Linked DNA regions of Chlorobaculum tepidum TLS. The protein of the gene in region 1 interacts with the protein of each later gene in a pairwise test. Links are inferred from orthologs where the notes say so. Each region holds a gene or a part of one and is shown on either strand. Other genes may lie near its edges.

Region 1 (8,122 bases):
AGCCCGCCGAAAGCACGTAGGTGCCAAGCATGATGCGACGCTTGACCTCCGCGCCGAATCCCTCGGTGCGCGAGTTCACGTACATGCTCGAAAGGTCGGGCGAATCGGGAGAACGGTAGCCGTAGCGTGCGCCGTCGAACCGTGCGAGGTTCGAGGAGGCTTCGGCGGTGACAAGAATGTAATAGGCCGCGATGGCGTAATCGCTCTCCGGCAGGTCGATCTCGACCAGCTCCGCGCCCGCTTCTTCGAGCTTTTTCAGCCCTGCCTTGACCACTCCGGCCACGTCGGCATTGAGGCTCTCGGGGAAAAATGCGCGCGGCACGCCGATGCGCAGCCCATCGACGGAGACGTGATCCATCGCGGTATCGTACTCCGGCACGTCGTGGTGCGACGAGGTTGCATCATGCTCGTCCTTTCCGGCAATAACACCAAGCACGAGCGCTGCGTCGTCGCAGTTGGCGGCGAGCAGGCCGATCTGGTCGAATGACGAAGCGAAGGCGACGAGGCCGTAACGCGAGATACGGCCATAGGTTGGCTTGAGACCAATAATGTTGCAGAAACCTGCAGGCTGGCGAACCGAACCGCCGGTATCGGAGCCAAGCGCCACCATGGCGAGATCGTTAGCCACCGCTGCCGCCGAGCCGCCGGAGCTGCCACCGGGCACGCGGGTTTTATCGTAGGGGTTGGGTACCGGGCCGATGGCGGAGTTCTCGTTGGAACTGCCCATCGCAAACTCGTCCATGTTGGTGCGTCCAACAAAAATGGCATCCTCGGCCTGCATCCGCTTGATCACCGTAGCGTCATAGACGCTTTCGTAACCAGCGAGAATCTTCGAGGCACACGACAGAGGCGCCCCCTTCATGGCAATGTTGTCCTTGATGGCAATCGGCATACCGAAAAGCACCCCGGGCGCTTCGCCGCGCTGAAGCTTGCTGTCAAGCTCGCGGGCGCGAGCCATCGCCTCGTCATGAAACACGACGGTGAAAATATTGTCGTCGCGGCTGGAATCGATGCGCTGTAAATAATCTGAAATCACCTGCTCACAGGTTAGCTCACCTGAGAGCAGTCTGGACCTGAGGTCCTCGTAACCATGAAACTGCACGTTTATTCGGCTAGATTATAAATTGAAGATCGTTCATCTGCATGTTGCGGCGGGACAACAACTCCTGCGGATAGAGGGCGCTGCCGGCCGGAAGAGTCCAGTGGGCTCTGCCGCCATCAAACTTGTATAATAACAAATAACTGTCTATAATTCAATTTCATGGAGGTTGCGCGCTTCAAGGATAAGAACGAACCCCCCTCTAAAAGCTGCGAGTTCCGATGAACAGCATTAACCCATTGATTTTCCTACTCTTACATGCCCCAGTGGTTCACATCGAAATCTGATCCTGAAGATACCCGAATCCAGGAAACGCTGAAATCATCCTGCGTGCTTCCCCGACATATCGGCATCATCATGGACGGAAACGGCCGGTGGGCGAAAATCAAAGGCAAGTCGCGCATTGCAGGCCATGTGGCTGGTGTTGAATCGGTGAGAGATGTGGTCGAGGCATCCTCGCAACTCGGCATCGAAAACCTGACGCTGTTCACCTTTTCGATCGAGAACTGGAAAAGACCGAAACCTGAAATTTCGGCCCTGATGAAGCTGCTCATCAAGGTGCTCAGAAAAGAGGCCGTGAAACTGCTTGAAAACGATATCCGATTGGAGGTCATCGGAGATATGGAGATGATCCCCGATGACGTGCGCAAGACACTCGATGAAACCATAGAGCTGACCAGAAAAAACCGAGGCATGGCCATGACCATCGCCCTGAGCTATAGCGGAAAATGGGACATCACCCAGGCTTGTCGGCACATCGCCCTTCAGGTAAAACAGGGTTTGCTCGATCCCGAAACCATAGATGAAAATCTATTTGCTTCGTATCTTTCAACCGCATCAATGCCTGATCCTGATCTGCTGATACGAACCAGCGGCGAGTACCGCATCAGCAATTTTATGCTCTGGCAAAACGCCTATTCCGAAATCATTTTCAGTAACACCCTTTGGCCCGATTTCCGGCGCAACGAATTGTATGAAGCCATCCGGGAGTTTCAAAAACGCGAACGGCGGTTTGGCAAAACCAGCGAGCAACTGAAGACCAATGAAGTAGAATAACACCGAACTGAACCACAGAACCAATCAGCCCTTTCATGAAAACGACACCATTTCCACCAGACAAGTTATCAGCACTCCTGATTGTTCTGGCTCTGCTCAACATCCCCTCATCTTCGGTTTTCGCCAAGGCAAAGCCTTCGACTCCGGCAAACGGATCCGTTACGGCGCGTCCGGCACCAGCCCCCATACAGGAAACCCGGACGTTCACCGTTCGCGAAATTACTTTCAGCGGACTTCAGACCATCAAGGAGTCTGAATTGCTCAAAAGCCTGCCTATCAAAATCAATGACCGGATTACTGTCCCGGGTCAGGAGATTCCCGGCGTGTTGCAATACCTTTGGAATCTGCAATATTTCAGCAATATCCAGATCGAACAAACCGATCTTGGCAGCGGCAACATCAAGCTGACCTTTGTCGTCACCGAGCTCCCTGTCCTCCAAAGCGTCGAGTTCCAGGGCAATCACAAATTCAAAACAAAGGAGTTGCTGAACACCGCCAATCTGAACCCCGGACGCCGGATAAGCAACCAGGAGCTGTTGAACGCCGAGAACAGAATTGAAAAGCAGTATGCAGCGAAAGGCTATCTGACAGCCGGCGTGGAGTACCGCCTTCAGAATATCGGCGAGAACAAAGTCAAAGCGATCTTTACCATTCACGAAGGCAGCAAGGTTGTCATCGAAAAAATCCGCTTCCACGGCAATACAGCTTTCAAAGAGAGCAAACTCCGGGGAGTTCTCAAAGAGACCTCGCAGAACTCCTGGTGGCGCAAGATTTTCGGCCAGCCGAAGCTCGACAAGGACAAGTTCGAGGAGGACAAGAACCTGCTGGTTGAATTCTATCGCGACAATGGCTATCGCGACGCGCGCATCGTCAAGGACACGATCACCTACACCGACGACAAAAAGGGGCTGATCCTCGATATTTACGTCGATGAGGGGCCGAAATACCACATCCGGAACATCACCTGGATCGGTAACACCAAGGATTTCGCCACGACCCAGATACTTGACACAACGTTCGGCATCAAAAAGGGCGACTTGTATAACGCCAAAAAGATCAACGAACGCCTGAATTTTTCGCAGGATCACTCCGACGTCAGTTCTCTCTACCTCGACCGGGGCTACCTGTCGTTCAGGGCGCAGCTCGAAGAGCAGGTGGTACAGCCAAATCAGGTCGATCTGGTCATCACCCTGACCGAAGGCGACCCTTACACGCTGAACATCATCAACATCAAGGGAAATACCAAAACAAAGGATCACGTCATCCGGCGGGAACTCTATACCATTCCGGGCGATACCTTCAGCCGGAAGAACGTCGTCAGAAGCATCAGGGAGCTCTCGATGCTCAACTATTTCGACCCTGAAACCCTGACACCGGACATCCAGCCGAACGCAAAAAACGACACGGTCGATCTGACCTACAACGTCACTGAACGGCAGACCGACACCTTCAACGCTGCCATCGGCTACAGCGCTTCGAGCGGCGGCACCGGCTCGCTCGGCCTGACCTTCCACAACTTCTCGTTCGGCGACCTGTTCAATCCTTCGGCATACCACCCCCTGCCTCACGGCGACGGCCAGACACTTGCTTTGCAATGGCAGTTCGGATCGAACCACTATCGCACCCTTTCGCTGTCGGCAAGCGATCCTTGGGCGTTCGGCACCCATACCTCTCTGGGCTTCACCGCCTTCAAGACCAAGCAGACCTACGACCTGACCAGCAGCAACCTCTCCACAAAGACGATCAACCAGTACGGCGCTGACATCACCATCGGAAGAAGACTCACCTGGCCAGACGACTATTTCGCTATCAGCTGGCGCCTGGGTTACCTGCATACCAAGGGCGGCTTCGTCAGCTTCCTCAACGAGACGAATGCGCCTGAAGAGGCCGAGGAGTTCTCGATCACCCAGACAATCAGCAGAAACAGTATCGACAACCCGATCTATCCGCGACATGGAAGCAAAAACGTCTTTACCGCTCAGCTGGCTGGAGGCGTGTTACCCGGAACAATCAACTTCTACAAACTGATCGGAAAAACAAGCTGGTTTTTCCCGGTTTCGCACAACCTGGTCGTGAACGTCGCGGCGCAGCAGGGATACCTCAACACCTTCAGCAAGGACGACTATATCCCTTACACCGACTACTTCTACATGGGTGGCAGCGGCATGTCATCCCTGCCGACCATTCCGCTCAGGGGTTATCCCGACCACAGCCTCGGTCAGCAGTTCGAGGGTGAAACCGATCTGTACGGCGGACGAGTCTATTCAAAGTTTACCACCGAAGTTCGATATCCGCTCACGCTGAGTTCATCGGCAAGCATCTATGCCCTGGCGTTTGCCGAAGCGGGCAACCTCTGGGCCAGCGCCTCCGACTTCAATTTGACCGATCTGAAAAAATCAGCCGGTATCGGTCTGCGGCTCTATCTGCCAATCATCGGCCAGATCGGCATCGACTACGGTTACGGCTTTGACTCCGTCCCGTCTGAACCGGGCAAAAAGCCGCAGGGCTGGAACTTTACCTTCTCGTTCGGTCAGCCCAACGACTGACCGCTCTTTTCTGGAAACTAAAAAAGCCATGACTAAAAAGTTTTTAGTCATGGCTTTTTTATGGCTCCGAAAGGATTTGGCGGGCACACTAATGGAGGCTATGCCTCACCTTTACCGCCCTTCCTGAGACGCAAAAGCTCGTCTCTTATTCGCGCCGCCTCCTCGTAATCTTCACGGTTGATCGCCTCTTCGAGCTTCCGGTTCAGCTCCTCGGCAACGGATTCGCCCTGGGCCGGTTCCGGCGCTGCCCCCTGATGCTCGACAACCTCTTCGGCGGCAGGCTGCTCTTCATCCTCTTTGGGCCGCTCTTCGACAATGCCCGCCTCGTTCATGATCTCTTCCGAAACGAAAATCGGAGCACTGAAACGAACCGCTATAGCAATGGCATCGCTCGGCCTCGCATCAATTTCATGCACCACTCCCCCCATCTCACAGATAACTTTCGCATAAAAGGTTTCGTTGTGCAGTTCATCAATGAGCACTTCATTGACATGAAGATCAAAAGCATCGGCAACTTGCTTGAACAGGTCATGAGTGAACGGGCGAGGCGGCTTTATGTTTTCGAGCTTGAGCGCAATAGCCTGGGCCTCGAACCCACCAATAATGATCGGCAATTTGCGTTTGCCTTCTACTTCATAAAGAATCAAGGCGTAGGCGCCGTTGGTATGCGGACTCGTTGACAATCCGAGAATATCAACCTGAAGTTTGTGCATAATGTCAGGAACAGTTATCGTTTCAACGGAAGCGGTGTTATGCCGTGAGTCTGTAACGAAAAAGTACCGTTAAACATTTCTCAATCAAAGAGGAGCGCTTCTGTTTATTTGTCGGCGTGAACCTTAAGGGCCGACTCTGCAGAGCAAGCACCCTCAAGGGAACGACCCGCCGGAACAGGAAGCCGCATGCTTGAAGATGAGCTTCTTCACGACAACAAAAAAGCCGCGTATTGCGGCTTTTTTGTTTATGTGCCCGAGAGGAGATTCGAACTCCTACACCTAACGGCGCCACCCCCTCAAGATGGTGTGTCTACCAATTCCACCACTCGGGCATTTTGCATGTATTTCAGGGAACAAACTTGTACCCAGTGAGAATAGAAGGACTCGAACCTTCGACCCACTGCTTAAAAGGCAGTTGCTCTACCGACTGAGCTATATTCTCAACCAAGCTTCACGGCTTTTTACAAGCCTACTTGTTCTGGTACCGCAAACGCTTCTTGTGCCTGTTCTTACGGCGCATCTTTTTGCGTTTGTGTACTGCCATTTTATGGCGTTTTCTTTTTTTTCCGCAGGGCATGAATAGTAAATTCTTTCCTTTGTTTTAGAAGGCAAGTAATATAGGGCCTCAAGAGAATTCTTCCAAATTAAAAATACCGGAGGACACTTTTACTCCGGAAACAGCGGCAAGTTGAATCCGATGGGCCAATTCGACGGATTCGCAGAATCAGCCCGATCAATCAGGTCAGGCATTCATGTACTTGAAGAACTCCTTGTTATCCTTGGTTTCAACGATTTTCTCACGCATGAACTCCATACATTCGATGGGGTTCTTGTCGCCGAGGTATTTCCGAAGCAGCCAGGTACGCGACAGCTCTTCCTGGGTAAACAGCAGCTCCTCTTTTCGGGTTCCCGAGCGGAGAATATCGATGGCCGGAAAGATTCTGCGCTCCGAAAGACGCCGGTCGAGCACAAGTTCCATGTTACCAGTACCTTTGAACTCTTCGAAGATAACATCATCCATGCGCGAACCGGTATCGACCAGCGCCGTGGCGATAATGGTTAGACTGCCCCCCTCCTCGATATTTCGCGCCGCGCCGAAAAAGCGCTTCGGCTTGGTGAGCGCGTTGGCGTCGATACCACCGGAGAGAATCTTGCCGGAATGCGGAATGATGGTGTTGTGCGCGCGGGCGAGTCTGGTGATAGAGTCGAGCAGAATCACCACGTCGTGACCAACCTCAACCAGCCTCTTGGCCTTTTCAAGCACCATGTCGGCCACCTGCACGTGCCGCTCCGGATCCTCATCGAAGGTCGAGCTGACCACCTCCGCTTCCACGCTGCGAGCCATGTCGGTCACCTCCTCAGGGCGCTCGTCGATAAGCAGTACGATGAGATAAACCTCCGGATGGTTTTTGATGATGGCGTTGGCGATCATCTGCAACAGAATGGTCTTACCGGTCTTCGGCTGGGCGACGATCAGGCCGCGCTGGCCTTTGCCGATGGGCGTGAAAATATCCATGATGCGCCCGGAGTACTCGTTCTGACGGGTTTCGAGCTTGAGACGCGAATGGGGAAAGAGCGGCGTCAGGTTCTCAAAGAAAGGACGCTCGCGGGTCACTTCGGGATCCTTTCCGTTGATGGTGTTGATCTTCAGCAGCGCAAAGAAGCGCTCTCCCTCTTTCGGCGCCCTGACCTGACCGGAGACGGTGTCGCCGGTTCGCATGTTGAAACGCTTGATCTGTGAAGGAGAAACGTAGATGTCGTCGGGGGAAGAGAGGTAGTTGTAGTTTGAGGATCGCAGGAAACCGTAGCCTTCGGGTATGACCTGCAACACTCCGGTATTGACCATTACCTGTCCACTCTCGGAATCAGGATTTTTCAGGGACTGCGCCTCGATAATCTTGTAGATTAACTCCTCCTTCCGAAAACCGGCAGTAATCACGCCAAGCTCTTTGGCGATGGCATTGAGTTCATGAACCTTTTTCTTCTGGAGTGCATTGATGTCCAGGCCTTTGGATACCGAATTGTTCGACATTATTGATTGGTCAACGCTTAATGGTTAAGGATGCAGTAAAAGAACTGCCTCATGCGTAATCACTGAGGAGAAACAACGGGATCATCGTCGATGGCCGCCGGATATGGTGAATGACACCTTCGATCCTGCAGAAAGCGACATGAAAATGAGAAAAGAAGCCGTATGAGGTAAGATGGTATGTAATGAAACCGGTATTTACCAGGAGAACCGCCAGCGGAAGGCTCCTGCCTTGGCTGGAGAATCTCAGAGGTCAACACGAATATAAAATATTTTATGTAAAAACAGATGAATCATATCGCGCCGGCCGATGCACCCGGTGAACGAAACCGCTCCATCGCCGCCACCTCTCCGGAAAGATAGAAAGAACCCGTCACCAGAATCATATCTTCGGGTTCGACGCGCTGATCGAGAAATTCCAGCGCCTCGGCAGCCGAGTGGCGCGAGCTGACATACTGCGCCCCGGCTTCCACGCACAACCGCTCGAGCACCTCCGCCTGAAGACTCCGCTCCACCGGCAGATCCACAGCGACAATTTCGTCGGCAATCGGCGCGATATGGTGAACGATACCGGCAGCATCCTTGTCGGCCGCAACGCCAATGATCACGTACAGGAAGCGGAAGCAGTTTCGAAGCTCCAGAATCGACTGCGCGGTTTTCTGCATCCCTTCCGGATTGT
Region 2 (7,223 bases), 120 kb from region 1 along the record:
CAGCCATCGGATTTATCTTCGGTGATTTTGGCTTGGTGACCCGCATTAGCATGGAGTTGGAGAACCGGAAGCTCGAAAAGCTTCTGGCCGAAGAGCAGGAGAAGATCGTTGAGCTCCGTAGTACGATCAAAAATGCCTACCAGCCCGACAGCGTCGAAAAGGTGGCTCGGGAACGCTTCAATTTCCACAAAAAAGGCGAGACGGTATTTATCATAAGGGAGAAGTGACCCCGAACGAGGCCTGAAAGTGGACGTTGTGAACAGATGGTGAACTCAAAAGCATCGTCTTTCCGGTTTTCCTTTTTCATTCATAATTCGGCATTTATTATTCTCTTTCCCCCATCTTTCTCCCGCCTTTTATTTATCCCGGCCATTGGCTACCTTCAGGATCATCTTCAATCACTTTCAACCAGCCGTCTTATGAGCGAAGAGCGTCTTGTTTCAGGCAATATCATCGATTATCCGGCGCCAGTGTACAGTTATCGCCGGCGAGTCACCAGGGAAGTCCCTTTCGGGACGATCTTCCTTGGCGGATATTTGCCGATCCGGGTGGAGTCCATGATTACCGCTCACACGATGGATACGGCGGCTTCGGTGGAGCAGTGTCGGCGTTTGTACGAGGCGGGGTGTGAAATCATCAGGTTGACCGTGCCGACCGAGAAAGATGCGGAGAATCTCAAAAACATCCGTGAGCAGCTCCGGCGGGATGGTATCGACACGCCGCTGGTGGCGGATATTCATTTTTCAGCCAAGGCGGCGATGAAGGCGGTGGAGTTCGTCGAGAACATCCGTATCAATCCCGGCAACTACGCCACCGGCGCGAAGTTTTCGAGCAAGGATTACACCGATGACGAGTATCGCGCTGAACTCGACAAGGTACGTGAGGAGTTCACGCCGCTGGTGCGAAAGGCCAGGTCGCTTGGCGTCTCCATGCGCATTGGCACCAACCACGGTTCCCTCTCCGACCGCATCGTGAGCCGCTACGGCAATTCGCCGGAGGGCATGGTCGAGGCGGCGCTCGAATTCTCCAGAATCTGCGAGGACGAAGGCTATTACGACCAGCTCTTTTCGATGAAGTCATCGAACGTCAGGGTGATGATCCAGGCCTACCGGCTGCTCGTCGCCCGTGCCGATGCGGAGCTGCGCTACGCCTACCCGCTGCATCTCGGCGTGACCGAGGCGGGTGATGGCGACGAGGGGCGCATCAAGTCGGCGATGGGCATCGGCGCTTTGCTCGAAGATGGTCTCGGTGACACTATTCGCGTGTCGCTCACCGAAGATCCGGTCAACGAGGTGCCGGTTGGTTTCGCTATCGTCAAGAAGTACAACGACATGCTGCTGGTGCGGGGCGACCGGGCGCATCTTCCGGTCAAACACGTGATTGAGCACGAGCGCAAGAGCGCCGGACATGTGCAGCTGCCGTTCGAGCCGTTCAGCTACTCGCGGCGTCCTTCCATCAGCATCGATGGTGCGGGCATACCGGTCGGAGGCGATGCCTTGCCCGGGGTTGAAACTGCTGCCCATGCGCCCATCACTGATACGGAATCGCTCCGCGACGAGATTCTCGCGAGGCTCGATCCGGGCAAGCCGGAGGATGCGATCCGCTCGGAGCTGGTCAGTGTTGGCGTCGGTAGTGCCGAAGATATTTCGTTGCTCAAGGCATTGCTCGATTCGCTGGGAAATTTGCGCGAAAAGATTGTCGTTTCGACTGCCGATACCTCGATTGTTCCGGCGTTGTTGCCGCTCTGCGGGCGAGTGCGGCTCGATATCGTCGAAGGTGAAACGCTCGGCACCGGCTTGATTGAATCGCTCCACGACAGGAACGCCGCTATCGAGTTCTGCTTTATCCACGAAAAATCTTCGGAGAATGTGCCTGCCGAGGTGCTGGTCCGTCTTGCTGCCAAGCTGAAAGCGAGAGGGTTGCAGCGGGTCATGCTCTCTATCGTTTCCGATGCACCGCTCTATTCTACCAGAAAACTCGCGCTCGAGCTGAAAAAAGCCGGGCTCGACTATCCGATTGCCGTGCGTTACCGTCGGCTCGACGGTGAGCGCTCCGGCGTGCTCATCCAGAGTGCCATTCAGGCGGGCACCTTGTTCTGCGACGGTATCGGCGACCTCATTGCGCTTGAGACGAATATGCCAGCCAGCGAAGAGGTGAGCCTTTGCTTTAACATCCTTCAGGCGGCCAGAATCAGGATGTCCAAAACCGAGTTCATCTCCTGCCCTGGATGCGGACGAACCTACTTCGAGCTTGAGAAGACCACGGCGCTCATCAAGCAGCGTGTCTCGCACCTCAAGGGGTTGAAGATCGGCATCATGGGCTGCATCGTCAACGGCCCCGGCGAAATGGCCGACGCCGATTTCGGCTACGTTGGCTCCGGTAAGGGGCGCGTCAGCCTCTACGTCGGCAAAGAGTGTGTCGAGGAGAACATCCCGGAGGCAGAGGCGCTTGAGCGGCTGATTGAGCTGATCCGGCAGAACGGCAAGTGGGTTGATCCTGTATGAGCTTTTATACGCTGATTACGGGCGCGTCCACCGGTATCGGCCGGCGACTTGCTGAAGAGTTTGCCTCGATGGGCGACAACCTCGTGCTGGTTGCCCGCTCGCAGGATAAGCTTGAAACGCTGGCTGCGGAGTTGCGTCGCTCATGCGGTATCGAGGTGCAGGTCTGTTGCCAGGATCTTGCGGAGGTTGGCGCTGCGTTGAAGGTTTTCGGATTCTGCGAGGAGAGAGGGCTGCCCATCGATAAACTGGTCAACTGCGCCGGATTCTCCATAGCGGGCAACTTTGAGCGGATGGACGAAGAGACGTTCGTGCAGATGGTCTTGGTCAATATGGTCGCCGTGGCTGCGCTGACCCGCCGGTTTCTTCCGGCGATGCGCGCCCGCCGCCGGGGTGTGGTGATCAATATCGCTTCGCTCGCCGGATTCCAGGGTGTGCCGGGTATGGCCGGCTACTCCGCCAGCAAGGCGTTTGTGGTCAATCTGACCGAAGCGCTCTCTGTCGAGCTTCAGGGCACTGGCGTCCGAATCTTCGCCGTCTGTCCCAGCTTTCTCGACAACGATCTCTTTTACAGCCGTGCCGGTCATGACCGGAGCCGCATCGTCACGCCGGTTTCCAGTCCGGAGGTGGTCGTGAAGGCCGTCCACCGCGGACTCGACGGAAAACAGGTGCTGATTCTGCCGACCGTTCTGGATCGTCTCATGGTTTTTGTCCAGCGTTTCACACCACGGAAAATCGTGGTGTTGCTGGCCGATATCTTCGCCGGAGCCAGGGAGAGGGGGGGGAGTAATGGGTGATGACTGTACGTGCCGTGTGGTTTTCCTGTCGCGATTTCCGTCATTTATGCTCATTACGCCCATCAAGTTCACTTTGGCCGCGGTTTTTCATGAAATTTTTATTTTTTCCTTTTGCATTTTTTGATCAGGCTGTGTTATATTACCGGCCCTGTATTTTTGGTGAGCTGCTGGTGTAGCTCAATTGGTAGAGCAGCTGACTTGTAATCAGCAGGTTGCGGGTTCGAGTCCCATCACCAGCTCGAAGCGCCAGTACATGGGTAGGTAGCGAAGCGGTCAAACGCAACAGACTGTAAATCTGTCGACATATGTCTTCGGAGGTTCGAATCCTCCCCTACCCACTTGCTTTTGTTGGTGACAAGCTGATGTAGCTCAGTCGGTAGAGCACTTCCTTGGTAAGGAAGAGGTCATCGGTTCAAGTCCGATCATCAGCTCCGGTTCCTGGGGGAGCGGTATACGTCAGTAGCTTAATTGGTAGAGCAGCGGTCTCCAAAACCGCAGGTTGGGGGTTCGAGTCCCTCCTGACGTGCAGGCAGGCTGGATTTGAATGCTGTTCACGATCTTTTACCTCGTTGCTCAATCATGAAGAAATATATCGAGAAGGTTGATAAGTACTATCGTGATGTTGTTGGCGAGATGCGCAAGGTGTCGTGGCCGACAAGGGAGGAGGTGAAGGATATGACGATTGTTGTGTTGACGGTTTCAGGTATTCTTGCCTTGTTTACCTTTGTGGTGGATTGGGTCATCAGTACGGTGATGGGGAAATTATTGTAAGACTAAGGAGATTTTCGAGGTAACGAGATGAGCGCCAAAAAAAAGGTGGTGAAAGAACAGCATCCCCCGCAACTTCATTGGTACGCTCTCAGGATCTATTCTGGCCATGAGCGCAAGGTCAAAGAGAGTATCGAGATGGAGGTCGAGCGATGCGGTCTTTCCGAAAGCATCAAGCAGGTTTACATCCCCTACGAACGTTTCGTCGAGGTTAAAAACGGCAAAAAGCGCAGTCTGACCAAGAACGCTTTTCCCGGCTACGTGCTGATCGAAGCCGTGCTCGACAAGCAGACCCGAAACCTGATCATGGATATTCCGTCGGTCATGGGCTTTCTCGGCGTCGATGATAATCCCACTCCTTTGCGTCCCGATGAGGTAGAGAAGATTCTCGTCCCCGGTGGAGCGATCGAGCACCGTGCGGTGGTTGAAGCTCCTTTCAAGGTCGGCGATTCGGTCAAGGTGATAGATGGGCCATTCAGCTCGCTGACCGGGATCGTGCACGAGGTCTGCACCGAGCGGATGAAAGTCAAGGTCATGATCAACTTCTTCGGCAGGAGCACCCCGACCGAACTCGATTTTTCCCAGGTCAAGCCCGTTTCGCAATAACAGGGATCACAGAGGTCATAGTATTCATTCAAGCTGTTGAAAGAGAGATAATTTATGGCAAAAAAGATAACAGGGTTCATCAAGTTGCAAATTCCTGCAGGAGGCGCCAATCCTGCACCCCCCGTCGGTCCGGCGCTTGGTCAGAAGGGTGTGAATATCATGGAGTTCTGCAAGCAGTTCAACGCCAAAACGCAGTCTGAGGCTGGTATGATCATCCCTGTGGTGATCACGGTTTACTCCGACAAGTCTTTCACCTTTGTCACCAAAACGCCGCCTGCCGCCGTGCTCCTGCTCAAGGAGGCCAAGCTGCAAAAGGGTTCCGGCGAGCCGAACCGCAACAAGGTCGGTACGGTCACGATGGATCAGGTGCGCAAGATCGCCGAGCTGAAGAGGCCCGATCTGAACTCCATCGATCTCGAAGGTGCGACCCAGATGGTTATAGGCACGGCCCGCAGCATGGGTATCGTCGTCGAGGGCTGAGAAGCAAGTTTTTTTCGTGGGAGGCCTGACAAGCCGCTTTTACAACCACTAATATCATAAATGTCAATGGCAGGAAAGAATTACAGAAACGCAAGTGCAAAGGTGAACCGCGCTCAAGAGTATGAGCTCGCGGAAGCCATCGAGAAGGTTAAGGAGATCACCACCACCAAATTCGACGCCACGGTCGATGTTGCCATAAAGCTCGGGGTCGATCCCCGTCATGCCGATCAGGTCGTTCGTGGAACGGTCATGCTTCCTTACGGCACGGGTAAAACCGTTTCCGTCCTGGTTGTCTGCAAAGAGAACAAGGCGGAAGAGGCTCGCGAGGCTGGCGCTGATTTCGTTGGTTTCGAAGACTATATCGAGAAAATCCAGAACGGCTGGACCGATGTCGATGTGATCGTTGCGACTCCCGACGTTATGGGCCAGCTCGGCAAGGTTGCCCGAATCCTCGGCCCTCGCGGCCTGATGCCGAACCCGAAATCGGGTACGGTCACGATGGATGTCGCCAAAGCCGTCAAGGAGGTCAAGGCAGGTAAAATCGAGTTCAGGGTCGACAAAGCGGGCAACATCCACGCTCCGGTCGGCAAAGTTTCCTTCGATAGTGCAAACCTTGCTGGTAATATCACCAGCTTCATCAAAGAGGTCGTTCGCCTGAAGCCGTCGGCTGCAAAAGGTCAGTACCTCCAGGGGATCACCATTTCGAGCACCATGTCCCCCGGCGTGAAGGTGAAGAAGGATAAATTTGTTGCCTAACATTAAAGATTGTGCACCGATATGATGAAGCGTGATACAAAAGAGCAGATCGCTCAGGAAATAGCAGAGAAGTTCCAGAAGTCACAGGGCTTCTACTTTACCGAGTTTCAGGGGCTCGATGTCCAGAAGATGAGCCAGTTGCGCCTCGAGTTTCGCAAGGCCGGTATCGAGTACCGGGTGGTCAAGAACACCCTGATCAAAAAGGCGCTCAAGGATGCCGCCGACGTCGACAAGCTGGCTGCTGGTTTGAAGAACACCACCGCAGTAGCGTTCGCTTACGACGATCCGATCGCTCCGGCCAAGATCATCAAGAAGTTCAGCAAAGACAACGAAGCGTTGAAGTTCAAGATGGCCTCTATCGATGGACAGGTGTTTGGTTCCGATTCGCTGCCCCAGCTCTCCGAGATGCTCAGCAAGACCGAGAACATTGGTCGCCTTGCCGGCCTCTTGAACAACATGGTTGCTTCTGTGCCGATGGTCATGAATGCGGTGATGAGAAACCTCGTTTCCGTGATCGACCAGGTCGGAAAGCTCGAGAAATAAACGAATTACGCACTCAAAGCTTCAATATTTTCAATTCAAACTGAGAGAGGAAATAATGTCATCTATCGAAACCCTTGTAGAAGAGATTGGTAAACTTACCCTTACCGAAGCTTCCGAGTTGGTGAAAGCACTTGAGGAGAAGTTCGGCGTGAGCGCTGCTCCTGCCGTTATGGCTGGCGCCGTTATGGCCGCTCCTGCCGGTGAAGCTGCCGCTGCAGAAGAGAAGACCGAGTTCGACGTCGTACTCAAGTCTGCTGGCGCCAACAAGATCAACGTCATCAAGGTTGTTCGCGCAATCACCGGTCTTGGTCTGAAAGAGGCCAAGGACATGGTTGACGGTGCACCGAAGACCGTCAAAGAGGCTGTCTCCAAGGACGAGGCTGAAAAGATCGCCAAAGAGCTCAAGGACGCCGGCGCTGAAGTCGAGCTGAACTGATCGTTCGGCAGGTCAAGTAGCTGACAAGCTCCGTGCCGTTTCCGGTACGGAGCTTTGTCCTTTTGTGGTAAGAAATTTCTTTTCGCCGTTACGCGGCTTAAAAACCGCAGAACGATGACCCCACTTCGATAGGGTATTGACGAATCCTGTAATGACCAAAGAGTACCACTGATTACTGCCGTGAGCGATTCGAGTGAGCGGTTGTCGAAGTGCGGAGCCTGAATGTGCCGGCCTGTCGGGACATAAGGAGTGCAGCACCGGCTGACGTCGCCGGTCGCAAAACGGAGCAAAGCGGGCTCCAGATCGATGTCGCGAATACATATTGGTTGCGACTTC

The links.
Region 2: the proteins of rho (region 1) and nusG interact in binary tests that used the Escherichia coli proteins (3 or more experiments, as listed by UniProt). The link is inferred for Chlorobaculum tepidum TLS from one-to-one orthologs.

What each region holds. Positions count from the first base shown.
Region 1 is NC_002932.3:273,590-281,711, reverse strand. The notes cover bases 5,302-8,122. They hold rho (transcription termination factor Rho), read right to left. Parts: upstream 7,447-8,122; coding sequence 6,157-7,446; downstream 5,302-6,156. Other genes in these bases: AYT24_RS01300 (bifunctional folylpolyglutamate synthase/dihydrofolate synthase), read right to left, coding at 7,737-8,122; AYT24_RS01320 (bifunctional nuclease family protein), read right to left, coding at 5,302-5,414. Outside these bases: Asp-tRNA(Asn)/Glu-tRNA(Gln) amidotransferase subunit GatA, read right to left, coding at 1-1,102; AYT24_RS01330 (isoprenyl transferase), read left to right, coding at 1,358-2,155; outer membrane protein assembly factor BamA, read left to right, coding at 2,191-4,701; more of AYT24_RS01320, read right to left, coding at 4,800-5,301. UniProt on the Escherichia coli protein: Facilitates transcription termination by a mechanism that involves Rho binding to the nascent RNA, activation of Rho's RNA-dependent ATPase activity, and release of the mRNA from the DNA template.
Region 2 is NC_002932.3:148,544-155,766, forward strand. The notes cover bases 2,958-5,884. They hold nusG (transcription termination/antitermination protein NusG), read left to right. Parts: upstream 2,958-4,096; coding sequence 4,097-4,672; downstream 4,673-5,884. Other genes in these bases: AYT24_RS00730 (SDR family NAD(P)-dependent oxidoreductase), read left to right, coding at 2,958-3,298; secE (preprotein translocase subunit SecE), read left to right, coding at 3,878-4,069; rplK (50S ribosomal protein L11), read left to right, coding at 4,727-5,152; rplA (50S ribosomal protein L1), read left to right, coding at 5,219-5,884. Outside these bases: AYT24_RS00720 (septum formation initiator family protein), read left to right, coding at 1-227; ispG ((E)-4-hydroxy-3-methylbut-2-enyl-diphosphate synthase), read left to right, coding at 420-2,504; more of AYT24_RS00730, read left to right, coding at 2,501-2,957; more of rplA, read left to right, coding at 5,885-5,908; rplJ (50S ribosomal protein L10), read left to right, coding at 5,933-6,451; rplL (50S ribosomal protein L7/L12), read left to right, coding at 6,507-6,887. UniProt on the Escherichia coli protein: Part of the processive rRNA transcription and antitermination complex (rrnTAC). The complex forms an RNA-chaperone ring around the RNA exit tunnel of RNA polymerase (RNAP).